Regions from separate parts of the Pseudomonas sp. RGM 3321 genome, predicted to be linked through region 1. Evidence: predicted binding sites of a transcription regulator. Region 1 holds the regulator's gene; each other region holds the start of a gene.
What was found. Region 1 encodes sigma-54, which starts transcription at its own class of promoters, with help from an activator protein. Its sites were predicted from a motif close to ANTGGCATNNANNTTGCTNT; they were not measured.
Positions count from the first base shown of each region.

Region 2: the regulator sigma-54 is predicted to act here: its motif matches at 936-955, upstream of flgB (flagellar basal body rod protein FlgB).
Region 3: the regulator sigma-54 is predicted to act here: its motif matches at 2,159-2,178, upstream of RGM3321_RS08515 (circularly permuted type 2 ATP-grasp protein).

Region 1 is NZ_JALHBH010000117.1:15,223-19,900, reverse strand. It holds gene ptsN (PTS IIA-like nitrogen regulatory protein PtsN) at 1-199, opposite strand, end outside; gene raiA (ribosome-associated translation inhibitor RaiA) at 211-519, opposite strand; gene RGM3321_RS20260 (RNA polymerase factor sigma-54) at 595-2,088, opposite strand; gene lptB (LPS export ABC transporter ATP-binding protein) at 2,271-2,996, opposite strand; gene lptA (lipopolysaccharide transport periplasmic protein LptA) at 2,997-3,545, opposite strand; gene lptC (LPS export ABC transporter periplasmic protein LptC) at 3,532-4,104, opposite strand; gene RGM3321_RS20240 (HAD family hydrolase) at 4,113-4,652, opposite strand; gene RGM3321_RS20235 (KpsF/GutQ family sugar-phosphate isomerase) at 4,652-4,678, opposite strand, start outside.
Region 2 is NZ_JALHBH010000096.1:2,196-6,873, forward strand. It holds gene flgD (flagellar hook assembly protein FlgD) at 1-24, opposite strand, end outside; gene flgC (flagellar basal body rod protein FlgC) at 40-480, opposite strand; gene flgB (flagellar basal body rod protein FlgB) at 484-891, opposite strand; gene RGM3321_RS06145 (nuclear transport factor 2 family protein) at 1,171-1,644, opposite strand; gene cynS (cyanase) at 1,655-2,122, opposite strand; gene cynR (transcriptional regulator CynR) at 2,196-3,104, shown strand; gene cheR (protein-glutamate O-methyltransferase CheR) at 3,203-4,030, opposite strand; gene RGM3321_RS06165 (chemotaxis protein CheV) at 4,082-4,678, opposite strand, start outside.
Region 3 is NZ_JALHBH010000101.1:9,518-14,195, forward strand. It holds gene RGM3321_RS08510 (alpha-E domain-containing protein) at 1-703, opposite strand, end outside; gene RGM3321_RS08515 (circularly permuted type 2 ATP-grasp protein) at 716-2,125, opposite strand; gene RGM3321_RS08520 (ribonuclease E inhibitor RraB) at 2,586-2,927, opposite strand; gene RGM3321_RS08525 (hypothetical protein) at 3,175-3,411, opposite strand; gene RGM3321_RS08530 (LTA synthase family protein) at 3,604-4,678, opposite strand, start outside.

The DNA of each region.
Region 1 (4,678 bases):
GGATGGCAATACCGTTGCCGAAACCGGTCGAACCCAGTTTTTCGCGGGCAACAAGACTTGCGAATACCGTGTCCGAAACCATGCCCGGTACTTCACGACCGATCAGGTTGGCAATTTCTTCGAGTACACGCTTTTTACTGCCACCCGGCACGTTCACAAGCGAGCGGCCGGGGGTCAGGATATTTTCGATTCGGATCATTTAAATGGGCGTTAGCGAGCGGCCGCACCTTTGAGGATGCTTTGCTGCTTTTCCTTATGCTTGAGCAATTGTCGGTCTAGCTTGTCAGTGAGCAGGTCGATTGCAGCATACATGTCGTCATGTTCAGCATTGGCAACGACCTCTCCACCATGGATGTGCAACGTGGCTTCGATCTTCTGCTTGAGCTTTTCGACCGTCATCGTGACCTGCACGTTGGTAATCTTGTCAAAATGCCCCTCGAGCTTCTTGAGCTTGAGCTCAACGTATTCACGAAGGGGTTTGGTCACTTCCAGTTGGTGTCCACTGATGTTGACTTGCATACAGCTTTCTCCTTTGCCAGTGCATAAAGAGACAGGCATGGCGCCTGTCTCTGGGACGCTGTGGCTGGGCCTGCATCACATCAGTCGCTTACGCTCACTGGAAGGCGCTATCCCGAGTGACTCGCGGTACTTGGCGACTGTGCGACGGGCTACTTGAATGCCTTGTGCCTCCAGTAAACCAGCGATCTTGCTATCACTCAACGGCTTTTTCTGATTTTCCGCCGCAACCAGTTTTTTGATGATTGCGCGAATTGCCGTGGACGAGCATTCACCGCCCTCGGAAGTGCTCACATGGCTCGAGAAGAAGTATTTCAGCTCGTAAATGCCGCGTGGCGTGTGCATGAACTTCTGGGTGGTCACGCGCGAGATGGTCGACTCATGCATGCCCACTGCCTCGGCAATGTCGTGCAGGACAAGCGGCTTCATCGCCTCGTCGCCGTACTCAAGAAAGCCGCGCTGATGCTCGACGATCTGGGTGGCGACCTTCATTAGTGTCTCGTTGCGGCTTTGTAGGCTTTTGATGAACCAGCGCGCCTCTTGCAACTGGTTGCGCATGAAGGTGTTGTCTGCGCTGGTATCGGCCCGGCGCACAAAACCCGCGTATTGCGGATTGACGCGCAGGCGCGGTACGGACTCCTGATTGAGCTCAACCAGCCAGCGCTCGTTGTCCTTGCGCACGATTACATCGGGGATGACGTACTCGGCTTCTGTGGATTCGATTTGTGAGCCAGGGCGCGGGTTGAGGCTCTGGACCAGCTCGATGACCTGGCGCAGCTCATCTTCCTTGATCTTCATGCGCCGCATCAACTGGCCGTAGTCGCGGCTTCCCAGCAGGTCGATGTAGTCGGTGACCAGTCGCTGCGCTTCCGTCAGCCAGGGTGTTTTCGCTGGCAACTGGCGCAGTTGCAGCAGCAGGCATTCGCTCAGGTTTCGGGCACCGATGCCTGCCGGTTCAAACTGCTGGATGCGGTGCAGTACGGCTTCGATTTCGTCGAGCTCGATGTCCAGCTCGGGATCGAAAGACTCGAGAATTTCATCGAGGGTTTCGTCCAGATAGCCCTGGTTGTTGATGCAGTCGATCAGCGTGACAGCCACCAGGCGGTCCTTGTCGGACATCGGGGCGACGTTCAACTGCCACAGCAGGTGGCTTTGCAGACTCTCGCCTGCAGACGTGCGTGTGGTGAAGTCCCACTCGTCATCATCGTTGCTTGGCAGGCTGCTGGCGCTGGTCTGGTAAATGTCTTCCCAGGCGGTATCGACAGGCAGCTCATTGGGAATGCGCTCGCTCCATTCGCCATCTTCAAGGTTATCCACAGTAGGCGCGGATTCCTGATAGGTCGGCTCTTGAACGTCGGGATTGGGCTTTTGTTCGATGTTGTCGGCAAGCGGGTCGGAGTTGTCGAAGTCGTCGCCTTCTTCCTGCCGTTCCAGCATGGGGTTCGACTCCAGCGCCTCCTGGATCTCCTGCTGGAGGTCCAGTGTGGAAAGCTGGAGTAAGCGGATTGCCTGTTGCAGCTGCGGTGTCATCGTCAGCTGCTGGCCCATTCTCAAGACTAGCGATGGTTTCATGGCAGGGGCTAAACACCTTATTCGCCGGCGCGCATGCGCCATCTACTACAGGCGCCGAGGCGCCAACTTAAGCAAATTATATGCCTGAAACCTGTGCCTTTGCCTAGAGTGATATGACAAATAAAATATTGTCAACACACTGCACTGGCATCAATCGGCCGCCAAGCGCAAAGGGCAGTCGATTAAAGGCGGAATTCGTGGCCGAGGTAGACCTCTTTCACCAGTTGATTCGCCAGAATGGTCTCGGAATCGCCCTCTGCGATCAGCTGTCCATCGTTGACGATGTAGGCAGTTTCGCAGATGTCCAGCGTTTCACGGACGTTGTGGTCGGTGATCAGTACGCCGATACCCTTGGCCTTGAGATGGTGAATGATCTGCTTGATATCACCCACTGAAATAGGGTCTACGCCTGCGAACGGTTCATCCAGCAGGATGAATTTCGGCGCAGTGGCCAAGGCGCGAGCAATTTCCACACGGCGGCGCTCGCCACCCGACAGGCTCATGCCCAGGTTGTCGCGAATGTGGGTGATGTGAAACTCCTGCAAGAGGCTTTCGAGCTCCTTGCGGCGTGCTCCGGCATCGAGTTCGTTGCGGGTCTCGAGAATCGCCATGATGTTGTCTGACACTGACAGCTTGCGGAAAATCGAGGCTTCCTGCGGCAGGTAGCCGATGCCGGCTCGGGCGCGACCGTGCATGGGTTGATGGCTGACATCCAGATCGTCAATCAGCACGCGACCCTGATCAGCCTGGACCAGACCTACGATCATGTAAAAGCAGGTAGTCTTGCCGGCACCGTTGGGGCCCAGCAGCCCGACGATCTGGCCGCTGTCGATGGAAATGCTCACATCGCGCACTACCTGCCGGCTTTTGTAGCTTTTAGCCAGATGCTGGGCTTTGAGCGTCGCCATTTACTGGGCCTTCTGAGGTTGGTCGGTTTTCTTTTTCGGCTGGATGACCATGTCGATACGCGGACGTGGTGTTGTCACCTTGGCACCGCCATTGGCCCGACCGGCGCTGACGACCTGTCTGACCGTGTCATAGACGATTTTCTCGCCTTCGGAAGTGTTGCCATCATTGATGACCTTGGCCTTGTCGATGAGGACGATACGGTCCTGCCCGGCGTAGTACTGAATAGTGACGGCATAGGCCTGCACGATCGGTTTGTCTACGGCAGGCTTCTGCTCGTAATAAGCCAGATTGCCGACAGAGGTGAACACATCCACTTCACCCTGGGCATTACGCGTGATCGTCACAGTGTTACCGGTGATCTTCATCGAGCCCTGGGTGATGATGACGTTGCCCTTGTAGGTTGCTACGCCTTTCTTGTCATCAAGCTGAGCATCGTCAGACTGGATGTGGATCGGCTGATCGCGGTCGGTTGGCAGGGACCAGGCGCTCGCGCTTCCCAGTGCTGCGCCCAGGCCGAGCAATAAAGGAAGAGTTTTAACGAGCCTCATACTGTCCTCTTACGTTGGACAGCAGGTCCATCCTGCTGTCTTTCAAATATGCTTTCATTCCCTTGGCCGTGGTTACACCGCCGGCACCGTCGATTCTAACGTCTTGCTCGGTCTGCGCATATTGCTTCTGAGGGAATACGGTCATTCGACTGGTAGTGATAATAGTCGTACGTTGTTTTTCATCGGTACGCTCGACACGAACGGAATCGATCAGCTCGACCTGATCGCCGCCGGACGAAACCTCGCCTTTCTTGCTCTGTACATGCCATGGAAACTCGCCACCGCGGTACATGTGCAGGTCGGGCGTGGTCAACAGGGTCACGTCAGTTGCTTTCACGTGCTCGACCTTGTCGGAGGTCATGTCGTACTGGAGCGTGCCATCGGGCAGGTACTGCACGCTGTGCGCATTGATTGCATAGTAGTCGATGACCGTGTCGTCAACGGTCGATACCGGCTGATCCATAAAGCTTTCCGGGCTTATATTCCAGTAACCGACCGCTGCCAGCAGCAGCGCCAGTACCCCGAGCAGCAGGAACTTGCGAATTTTTTTAGTGAACATAATGGCTTCTATAAATAGACGGAGTGAGCCGCTTCAAGGTTGCCTTGTGCACTCAGAATCAGTTCGCAGAATTCGCGTGCCGCACCTTCGCCGCCCCGCGCCCTGGTTATTCCGTGTGCATGCTCGCGTACAAAACTCGCGGCATTGGCAACCGCCATGCCCAGACCGACGCGCCTGATGACTGGCAAGTCTGGCAGATCATCACCCAGATAGGCGACTTGTTCATAACCAAGCTGGAGTTCTGCGAGCAGTTTGTCCAGTACAACCAACTTGTCTTCACGTCCCTGAAACAGGTGTTCTATGCCCAGGCTCTTTGCCCGGCGCTCGACTATCGCAGTCTTGCGGCCGCTGATAATGGCTGTTGTGATGCCTGAGGCTATCAGCATTTTTATGCCTTGACCGTCGAGGGTGTTGAATGTCTTGATCTCGCTGCCATCTTCCATGAAATAAAGGCGGCCGTCGGTCAGTACGCCATCGACATCGAAAACGGCCAGCTTGATAGCCTTGCCGCGCTGCATGAGGTCCTGGGTCATCGTTTCGGTTTCCATTACATGACGCCTGCGCGCAAAAGATC
Region 2 (4,678 bases), on a different contig from region 1:
GCTTGCTGTGGTGTTATCGGCCATAACGTTCGCCTTCTATTACTGACCGAGGGTCAGAACCTTCTGCATCATGGATTTAGCGGTGTTCATGATTTCGGCGTTGGTCTGGAAAGACCGGCTGGCAGAAATCATGTCGGCCATTTCTTCCACGACATTGACGTTGGGGTAGTAGACATACCCGTCTTTGTCAGCGGAAGGATGATTGGGCTCGTAACGTGCTTCCAGGTTCGAGCTGTCTTCGATGATGCCGTTGACCTGAACGCCCTGCCCGGCTTCGCCCTGATCCTGGAACAGCGAACCGCCTGTGGACTGCTGACCCTGCATCACGGTGGCAAACACCGGGTGACGGGCGCGGTAGGTCTGGTCCATGCTCGAAGACACGGTCTCGGCGTTGGCGATGTTACTGGCCGTAGTGTTCAGACGCGTGGTCTGGGCACTCATGGCGCTACCGGCAATGTTGAACACATTGGCTAGTGACATGAATTATTCTCCGCGAAGGGCTGCAACCAGCCCCTTGAACTTGCTGTTGAGCAATGTGAAGCTGGCCTGGAAGCCCATGGCGTTCTCGGTGTAGCTGGCCTGCTCGACCTGGGAATCGACGGTGTTCTGGTCCAGCGAAGGCTGGGACGGGGTGCGATACATCAGCGTCCCGTCATCATTGCCCATGCCTTCGGCTTCGATATGGCGGCTGTTGGTCTTGTTCAGCGCGAAATGACCGTTCTGCACCTTGTCGTTTTCGGCAGCCAGCACCGACGAGAAGTCCAGATCGCGAGCCTTGAAGTTCGGGGTATCGGCGTTGGAGATGTTGTTGGCCAACACCTCTGCACGCTGAGCCCGGAAGTTCAGAGCCTTTTCATGTATGCCTAGCGCTTTATCGAAGCTGATGCTCATTTCGGGAAACCTTTGCCGGTTGACCTGATTCTGTTGTTACTGACAAAGCAATCGGCGTGCCATGTTGCAAAAGCCAATGATTGCGGGGGCCGCAGGCAGCGGCGAGGCGGCAATGCCAGAAAAGCGGCAAGGCATTTCCGCTGCGGGAGGAGAAAGCGGCAAGCGGGGTGCCGTTTTTTTGCCAGTATCGGCTTGCCGCCTGACAATGGCGGCACTTCATTACTGCCTCATTCGGACACCCAATAAAAAAGAGACCCGAAGGTCTCTTTGACGACTGAATCAGAGGCCAAGCTCACTCAACCCAGGGTGGTCATCAGGTCGGCGTCCCAATGGCCAATGGTATTTGCGCTCGGACTCGGCGATCGGCAAATCGTTGATGCAGGCAAAGCGCCGTTGCATGAGGCCGTTTGCAGCGAACTCCCAGTTTTCATTGCCATACGAACGGAACCAGTTGCTGGAGTCGTCATGCCATTCGTAGGCATAGCGCACCGCGATGCGGTTGTCCGTGAATGCCCAGAGCTCCTTGATCAGCCGGTAGTCCAGTTCCTTGCGCCACTTGCGCTCCAGAAAGGCCTGAGCCTCTGCGCGGCCATTGATGAACTCGCTGCGGTTACGCCAGTAGGTGTCTTCGGTATAGGCCAGCGCGACTTTCGCCGCATCACGCGAATTCCAGCCATCCTCGGCGCCACGCACTTTCTGGACTGCAGTCTCCAGGGTGAAGGGTGGAAATGGCGGTCTTCCTTTATCACTCATCTCAGCGTCCTCAGAACGGTTTATAGGGCAGAAATTTTCCATCAAGGGTTATCACGGCTCGCTCGCCCCCTTCCGGATCTTCAACTTTCTTGATGTCGAGCTTGAAGTTGATTGCGCTGATAATGCCGTCGCCGAACTGCTCATGCACCAGCGCCTTCAGCGTTGTGCCGTAGACCTGAACCATTTCCTGGAAGCGATAGATGGTCGGGTCACTGGAGACGTCTTCGACATTGCCGCGCAACGGGATGGTTTGCAGTTCGGCCACCGCGTCCCTGTCCAGCCCGAGACGCTCGCAGACTACCTCGGCCACCGCTTCCGGCAATGGGTGCTGACCGAGCAATGCAGCCGTGACATACACCACGCTCAACCCCGTACCTTCTGCAAGCCCCGACCAGGTCAGGTTCTTTGCGGTCTTGGCCTGCAGCACACGCTCAGTCAGATGCTGGCGCGGCGCTCTGGAAATATTGCTGTGCGGCATAGGTAACCCTCCGAAATGAATTCACGTCAATCACAGCATCGGCAACTATCACCATAAGATCCAAGACTGATTTATGATCATCGCCATAATCCTGCCTTATGGTGATGTCGTGCTGTTGCGCCATATACGTTATTTGCTGGCAGTCGCCGACCATGGCAATTTCACCCGGGCGGCCGAGGCCCTGCATGTCTCGCAACCGGCGTTATCGCAACAGATCAGGCAACTGGAAAGCAGCCTGGGTGTACAACTGTTCGACCGCACCCGCCGCAGCGTCGTGCCGACCGATGCTGGCCGCGTGTATCTGGACCATGCGCGTCGCTGCCTGCTTGAGCTGGAGGCCGGGAAGCGTGCGCTCAACGATGTCAGCGACCTGTCACGCGGACAATTGCGCCTCGGCGTCACGCCAACCTTCAGTGAATACCTGATAGCGCCGCTGATCGACCGCTTCAGCGCGCTGTATCCCGGCGTGGCAATCATCCTCACGGAGCTGCCTCTGGAGCAGATCACCGAGGCATTGATCAGTGACGCGCTCGATCTGGCCATCGGTTTTGCCGGCAGTCATGCCGTCGAGATAGACAGCCAGCCTCTGTTCGATGAACAGCTGTGCCTGGTCATGGCCAAGTCTGCCCCCGAAAAACAGGCCGCGCTGACACTTGAGGACCTGCAAACGCTTCGCTTTGCCTTGCTCGCCCCCGGATTCGCCACTCGCCGGCTGCTGGATGCCTGGTGCCAGATGCAGAATTTCAAGCCTACGGTCGGCCTGGAGGCGAACTCGATCGCCATTTTGCTCAAGGTCGTTGCCCAGGGGCGTATGGCGACCATTCTTCCCGATGCCATCGTTCACGAGCAGCCCGGATTGCGCGAAGTTCAGACGATCCCTGCCCTGCCTGGGCGGACGGTTGCGCTGCTGCGGCGTAAAAACGGCTACCAGAGCGCCGCCGCCAAAGCTTTTGCCAAACTGGTGAGCGATATCCGAACGTAAACATGAAACCGATGGGCAGACGATCGAAGCTGTTTTCAGCCGAGCACAAAAAAGAGACCCGAAGGTCTCTTTTTTCATCGCAGGCAACTGACAGACCGTCACTTGGCCTTATAGATGATCCCGGGGCTGCACTGAACCATCTGATAGTGATCCGGCAAACCATTAAGCGCTTCGGAAGCCCCCAGAAACAGGTAACCGCCTGGCTTGAGCGTACCGTGGATACGCAGCAGGATGTCCTTCTTCACTTCAGCGGAGAAGTAGATCAATACGTTGCGGCAGAACACGATGTCGAACTTGCCCAGCGAGGCGTAGCTGTCGAGCAGGTTGAACGAGCGGAACTCCACACGGCTCTTGATCGGCGTCTTGACGACCCAGCGACCCGGACTTTTTACATCGAAGAAACGCTGCAGACGATCCGGCGACAAGCCACGGCCGATAGCCAGACTGTCGTACTCGCCGGTCTTGCAGTTGTTAAGCATTGCGCCAGACAAATCGGTGGCAACAATCTGCACGCCCGATTTGAGCTGGCCCTGATTGGCGCGCTCGAACTCATCAATCGACATCGACAGCGAGTACGGTTCCTGGCCCGATGAACAGGCCGCCGACCAGATGCGCAGTCGCTGACCAGGGCTGGCCTTGATCTGCTCGGGCAGCACTTTGTTCTTCAGCACTTCGAACGGATAGGTATCGCGAAACCACAGGGTTTCGTTGGTGGTCATCGCATCGACAACCTGTTCGCGCAACCCGCTGCGCGGCTGGGTCTGGATGCGCTGAACCAACTCGCCAAGCGACTTGATGCTTTGCTGCTCCATCAGTTTGTTGAGGCGGCTGGACACCAGATACTGCTTGTTTTCCCCAAGCAAGATGCCACAGGCTTTTTCCAGAAATACCCGGAACTGATCAAAATCCAAATTACCCGTAGACAAGGTGCCGCCTCTCAAATCATGTGAATCACCGGGGACGACGCCCCCGGCTGGTTATTCTGCTGCCTTGATCCGCGCAACAACCCTGGCCGCAAGATCATCAGGCCGGAATTTCGCGAGAAAATCATCAGCGCCGACTTTCTTGACCATCGCCTGGTTGAATACCCCGGACAGAGAGGTATGCAAGGTGATGTGCATCTTCTGCATACGCGGGTCATTACGTATCGCAGCTGTAAGGGTATAGCCATCCATCTCCGGCATTTCAATGTCGGAGATCATCATCAGGAACTCTTCTTCCGGTTTTTTACCCTCTTCGACCATTTTGCGCAGGTAATCCAGCGCTTGACGGCCATCGTTCAGGGCAACCACTTCCACACCGACGGTTTCCAGGCAGCGGCTGACCTGCTTGCGGGCCACCGACGAGTCATCGACCGTCAGCACACGCAGCGAAATCGCCTTGTGCTGAACCTCGGCATCAATCACACCGACCGACACTTCTTCGGAAATAGGTGCGACTTCGGCAAGAATCTTCTCGACGTCGATAATTTCCACCAACTGATTATCAACCCGGGTGACCGCGGTCAGGTAATGATCGCGCCCGGTGCCTTTGGGTGGTGGATGAATCTCTTCCCAGTTCATGTTGACGATGCG
Region 3 (4,678 bases), on a different contig from region 1:
CGGCAACCTGACGCGCACCTGGCGCATCCCGATAGACTTCAGTGTAAGCCTCGAACGAGGACAGTGCGCGCAACAAGGCGCTCCACTGGTAGTACCCGGCAGCCGAGTTGTCCGCTGCGGCATTGGCCTGTGGCCCACGCAGTTCAAGCATCTCGTAGCGGGCATCGAGCATGCGCATGGTGTTGTCAGCGCGCTCGATGAACGTTCCCAGACGAATGAACCGGAACGCATCGTTACGCATGATAGTGCCGTAGGTCGCACCACGAAACAGGTGCGAACGTTCCTTGACCCACTCGCAAAAGCGACTCATGCCGTAACGGGTCAGGCCCTGTTGAGCAATGCCGCGAATTTCCAGCCAGGTGGAGTTGGTGTTCTCCCACATGTCGGCAGTAATACGCCCGCGCACGGCATGCGCGCTGGACCTTGCGGCACCCAGGCAGCTATAGATGCTGGCCGGGTTGGTCGCGTCCAGGGCAAAGAAATGCAGCATGCGCTCGGCATGCAGTTCACCATGACGCTCGATGTAGGTTTCCAGCGTTCCGGTAATCAGCAACGGCATGGCTATTTCATCCAGCCCGTCGCCCCGCCCGTCCTGCGGCATCAACGACAGTGAATAGCTCACGTCCAGCATTCGGGCGAGGTTCTCCGCTCGCTCCAGGTAACGCGACATCCAGAAAAGATCAGAGGCAGTTCTACTTAACATTGGCAGGCATCCTTAATCCTCGACCACCCAGGTGTCTTTGGTTCCGCCACCCTGTGACGAATTGACCACCAGTGAGCCTTCACGCAAGGCCACTCGGGTAAGCCCGCCAGGTACGACGCGGGTTTCGCGACCGGACAGAACAAACGGGCGCAGATCGATATGTCGCGGGGCTATGCCATTTTCGACAAAGGTCGGACAGGTCGACAGGCACAAGGTGGGTTGGGCGATGTACGCGTGTGGCTTGGCCTTGAGACGCGCCCGGAAGGCTTCGATCTCGGCGGCGGTCGCTGCAGGGCCGACCAGCATGCCGTAGCCCCCGGAGCCCTGGGTTTCCTTGACGACCAGATCGCCCAGGTTGGCCAGCACATGTGACAGCTCTTCCGGCTTGCGGCACTGCCAGGTCGGTACGTTCTTGAGAATCGGCTCTTCGTCCAGATAGAAGCGAATCATGTCGGTGACATACGGATAAACCGACTTGTCATCGGCAACGCCGGTACCAATTGCATTGGCCAGAACCACATTGCCGGAGCGATACGCTGCCAGAAGTCCGGGAACGCCCAGCATGGAATCAGGGTTGAACGCCAGCGGATCAAGGAATGCATCGTCAAGCCGACGGTAGATCACGTCAACGGCTTTCGGGCCGTCGGTGGTACGCATGAACACACGGTCATCGCGGACAAACAGATCGGCACCTTCAACCAGCTCGACCCCCATCTCGCGAGCCAGAAACGCATGCTCGAAAAAGGCGCTATTGAAACGCCCAGGCGTCAGCACCACGACACTCGGGTTGTCCAGATGGCTGGAACTCTTGAGTGTGTCGAGCAACAGATTCGGATAGTGATCGATCGGTGCAATGCGCTGGGCCGAGAACAGCTCCGGGAACAAACGCATCATCATCTTGCGGTCTTCGAGCATGTAGCTCACGCCGCTCGGGGTTCGCAGGTTGTCCTCCAGCACGTAATACGTGCCATCACCGTCGCGGACCAGATCGACGCCGGAAATATGCGAATACAGATCGCGGTGCAGGTTCAGGCCTTGCATCGCCAACTGATATTGCTCATTGGCCAGCACCTGTTCGGCAGGAATAATCCCGGCCTTGATAATCCGCTGGTCGTGATAAAGATCCGCCAGAAACATGTTCAGCGCCTTGACGCGCTGAATACAGCCACGCTCGACAACGCGCCATTCGCTGGCGGGAATGCTGCGCGGGATGGTGTCGAAAGGAATAAGCCGCTCGGTGCCCTGCTCATCACCATAGAGCGTGAACGTGATACCGGCACGGTGAAACAGCAGATCGGCTTCGCGCCTGCGTTGAGCCAAAAGCTCGGGAGGCGTATCACCCAGCCAGCGGGCGAACTCCCGATAGTGCGGGCGGACTACACCGCCAGCATCGTACATCTCGTCATAAAAGGTGCGGATCATGCCGTACTCCTTGTCACCATGGACACCAAGACCATCGCAAAGCCCGTGCCACCGGCATAAACGCTTTGATTTCAAAAGGTTAGGTAAACACTCGACGTTCTACGCACCATTCCTGTGCACTAAACGCCCAAGCCGATTATTTCGCGCCTCATTCGGAAGCGTCATTCAACCGTGAAATCTATGATCAGCATAGTCAGAGTTGATTTCCGCCAACAACATTAGTTCGCCACACTCCACAGCAACCGAGCAAACAGGGCACCAAACGCCGTTTTTGCGCTAACCGTTATTTTGTCCAGCGGCGAAGAACGCGTGCGGATTTTAAACAGACTTCCCTTTGAGCCACTCGTTTGAGTGGCTTTTTTTTGACCACTGTTTATGAGCGTGAACCGAAAACAGAACCGGCCGATCCAGAACGTATCCCGAATCAGCCGGTAATGTGTTACCTGGCAATCAAAAGCCATCAAGCGTGCAGTCTTCTGATCTCCTGAGTGACACCCCAACCTTCGACCTCACCGTCCATGGGTGAAATCACCATCTGAAAGTCCTGCTCGAAATCACCGATACCGTCATAAGTGGCATACATCACTTTGCTCAATTGCAAGTGCCAGTTACCGTCATCACGTACGTTTACCTGAGTATTGAGGGATTCACCGCGAAATTGCTCTGCGGCCTGCCGTGCCCGCTCCTCGTCCGGGAAGATGGCGTAAAACTCGATGGGATAGATTCGTGCGAAATCAAAACCGCCTTCTTTCATGCGGCGCAGTACGTTACTGCTGATGTCCTCTTGATAGGCTGTGCTCATGAAACATCCTCCTATACAACGATAGATAGAGTTTCAACTCTTCCACAGCGACCGCCGAAACATCGGGGGCCGCCGCACGACAGATAATCCGGCGTGGGAAATCAAGCATGTAGCTGACCAGACCAGGCTTGGCACAGGTCGGTATCGAGATGTCAGAGGCCGTTTGAACAGCCTCGTCTGCAGAGTAGACCCATCGTGGGCCGAATGCCAAGTGGTTGCCACGAAAAGCTTTTTGAATCACCGCAGGTCAGGCAACTTCTGTAATGGAAATGATCCGCACACTGTTATGGTCTTTGAGCGTTTTCACCGTAGGCTCGTCGGTGCGCCCGTCAAGATCATTGAGATCCAGCTCATCGGTGACTGGATACAGGTCCTTGCGCAGGAAACGCGCGGCCTCCTCCTCACTGGGACGCTCGTCAAAACCAGCCTCACGGAGTTGCTGCACACCATCCTTGTCCAGATACGAAATGGCCCACTGTTTCATCAATGCCTCCAGAACGAAGCCAGGCACTCTGGCTTATGTGATCTGGACCTTTTGGCTCACGCATTCGTTCCAACGGATTACGCCGGAAAGCCCACGATGACGGGCAAAACAAAAGGCCCTCGCAATGGATGCCTAGGGCCTTTTGTGTGCTGCTGATCCGACTTGCCGGTTACCCGGACAAGTCAGTCATGGTCAGTTACGGTTCTTGCTGGCCTCGACACCGGCCGTGTTGTCCAGAAGGCTCTTGGTGGCGGTCTGCAGGAAGCTTTCCAGCTTGCGTTTGAGCTCCTGCGTGTCAGGTGCGTCAGGCACTTCTTCGGCAGACGGCTTGGCACCCAGCGTGTAGGTCAACAGCTTGGCCGGCATTTCTGTCGGCTCGATCAGAATGCGGTTGCCGCTGATGATCGCGACCACCTGCTCACTGCCCGACGGCTTGATCACGCCAAAACCCTTGTCGCCTTCCGGCAGGTTCAGCAGATCGCGGCCCCAGCACTGGTTGCGGTTCAGGCCACCCAGACGGCCCATGATGGTTGGCACCACGTCGACCTGTGTGCCGACAATGCTGCTGCGTTGGCCGAATTTCTCCTGTACACCAGGCCCGATGAGCAGCAATGGCACGTTGAAACGACCCAGGTCCATTTCAGTCAGTTGCTTGTCATTGCCGAAACCATGATCGCCCAGCACCACGAACAGGGTGTTCTTGTAGTAAGGCTCTTTTTTGGCCTTCTCGAAGAACTGACCCAGCGCCCAGTCGGCATAACGCATGGCGGTCAAATGCTCATCCAGCGAGCCGTGCCCGGTCACGCGCTCGACCGGCAGCGGGTCCGGCAACGCATACGGCGTGTGGTTGGACAGGGTCTGCAGCAGCGCATAGAACGGCTTGCCGTCCTGACGGGCTTTGAGCTCCTGGGCGCCACGGTCGAACATGTCCTGGTCGGAAACACCCCAGGTCGGATCGGAGAACACCGGATTGACGAAGTCCTCGCGACCGACGAAGTTGGTCATGCCCTGGTTGCTGAAGAAACCCGACTGGTTGTCCCAGGCGAAGTTGCCGTTATAGACATAGACGTCATCGTAGTTGCGACCCGCGCTCAGCAATTGCGGAAGGCCCGACAGCTTATGGCTGCCCTCTGGCGTCTGCATAAGGTACTCAAAGCCCGGCAGGTTCGGGAAGCACGCCATAGTGGCGAACATGCCCTGGTGGGTGTGGGTACCGTTGGAGAAGAAGTGATCGAACAACAGGCCTTCCTTGGACAGCTTGTCGAAG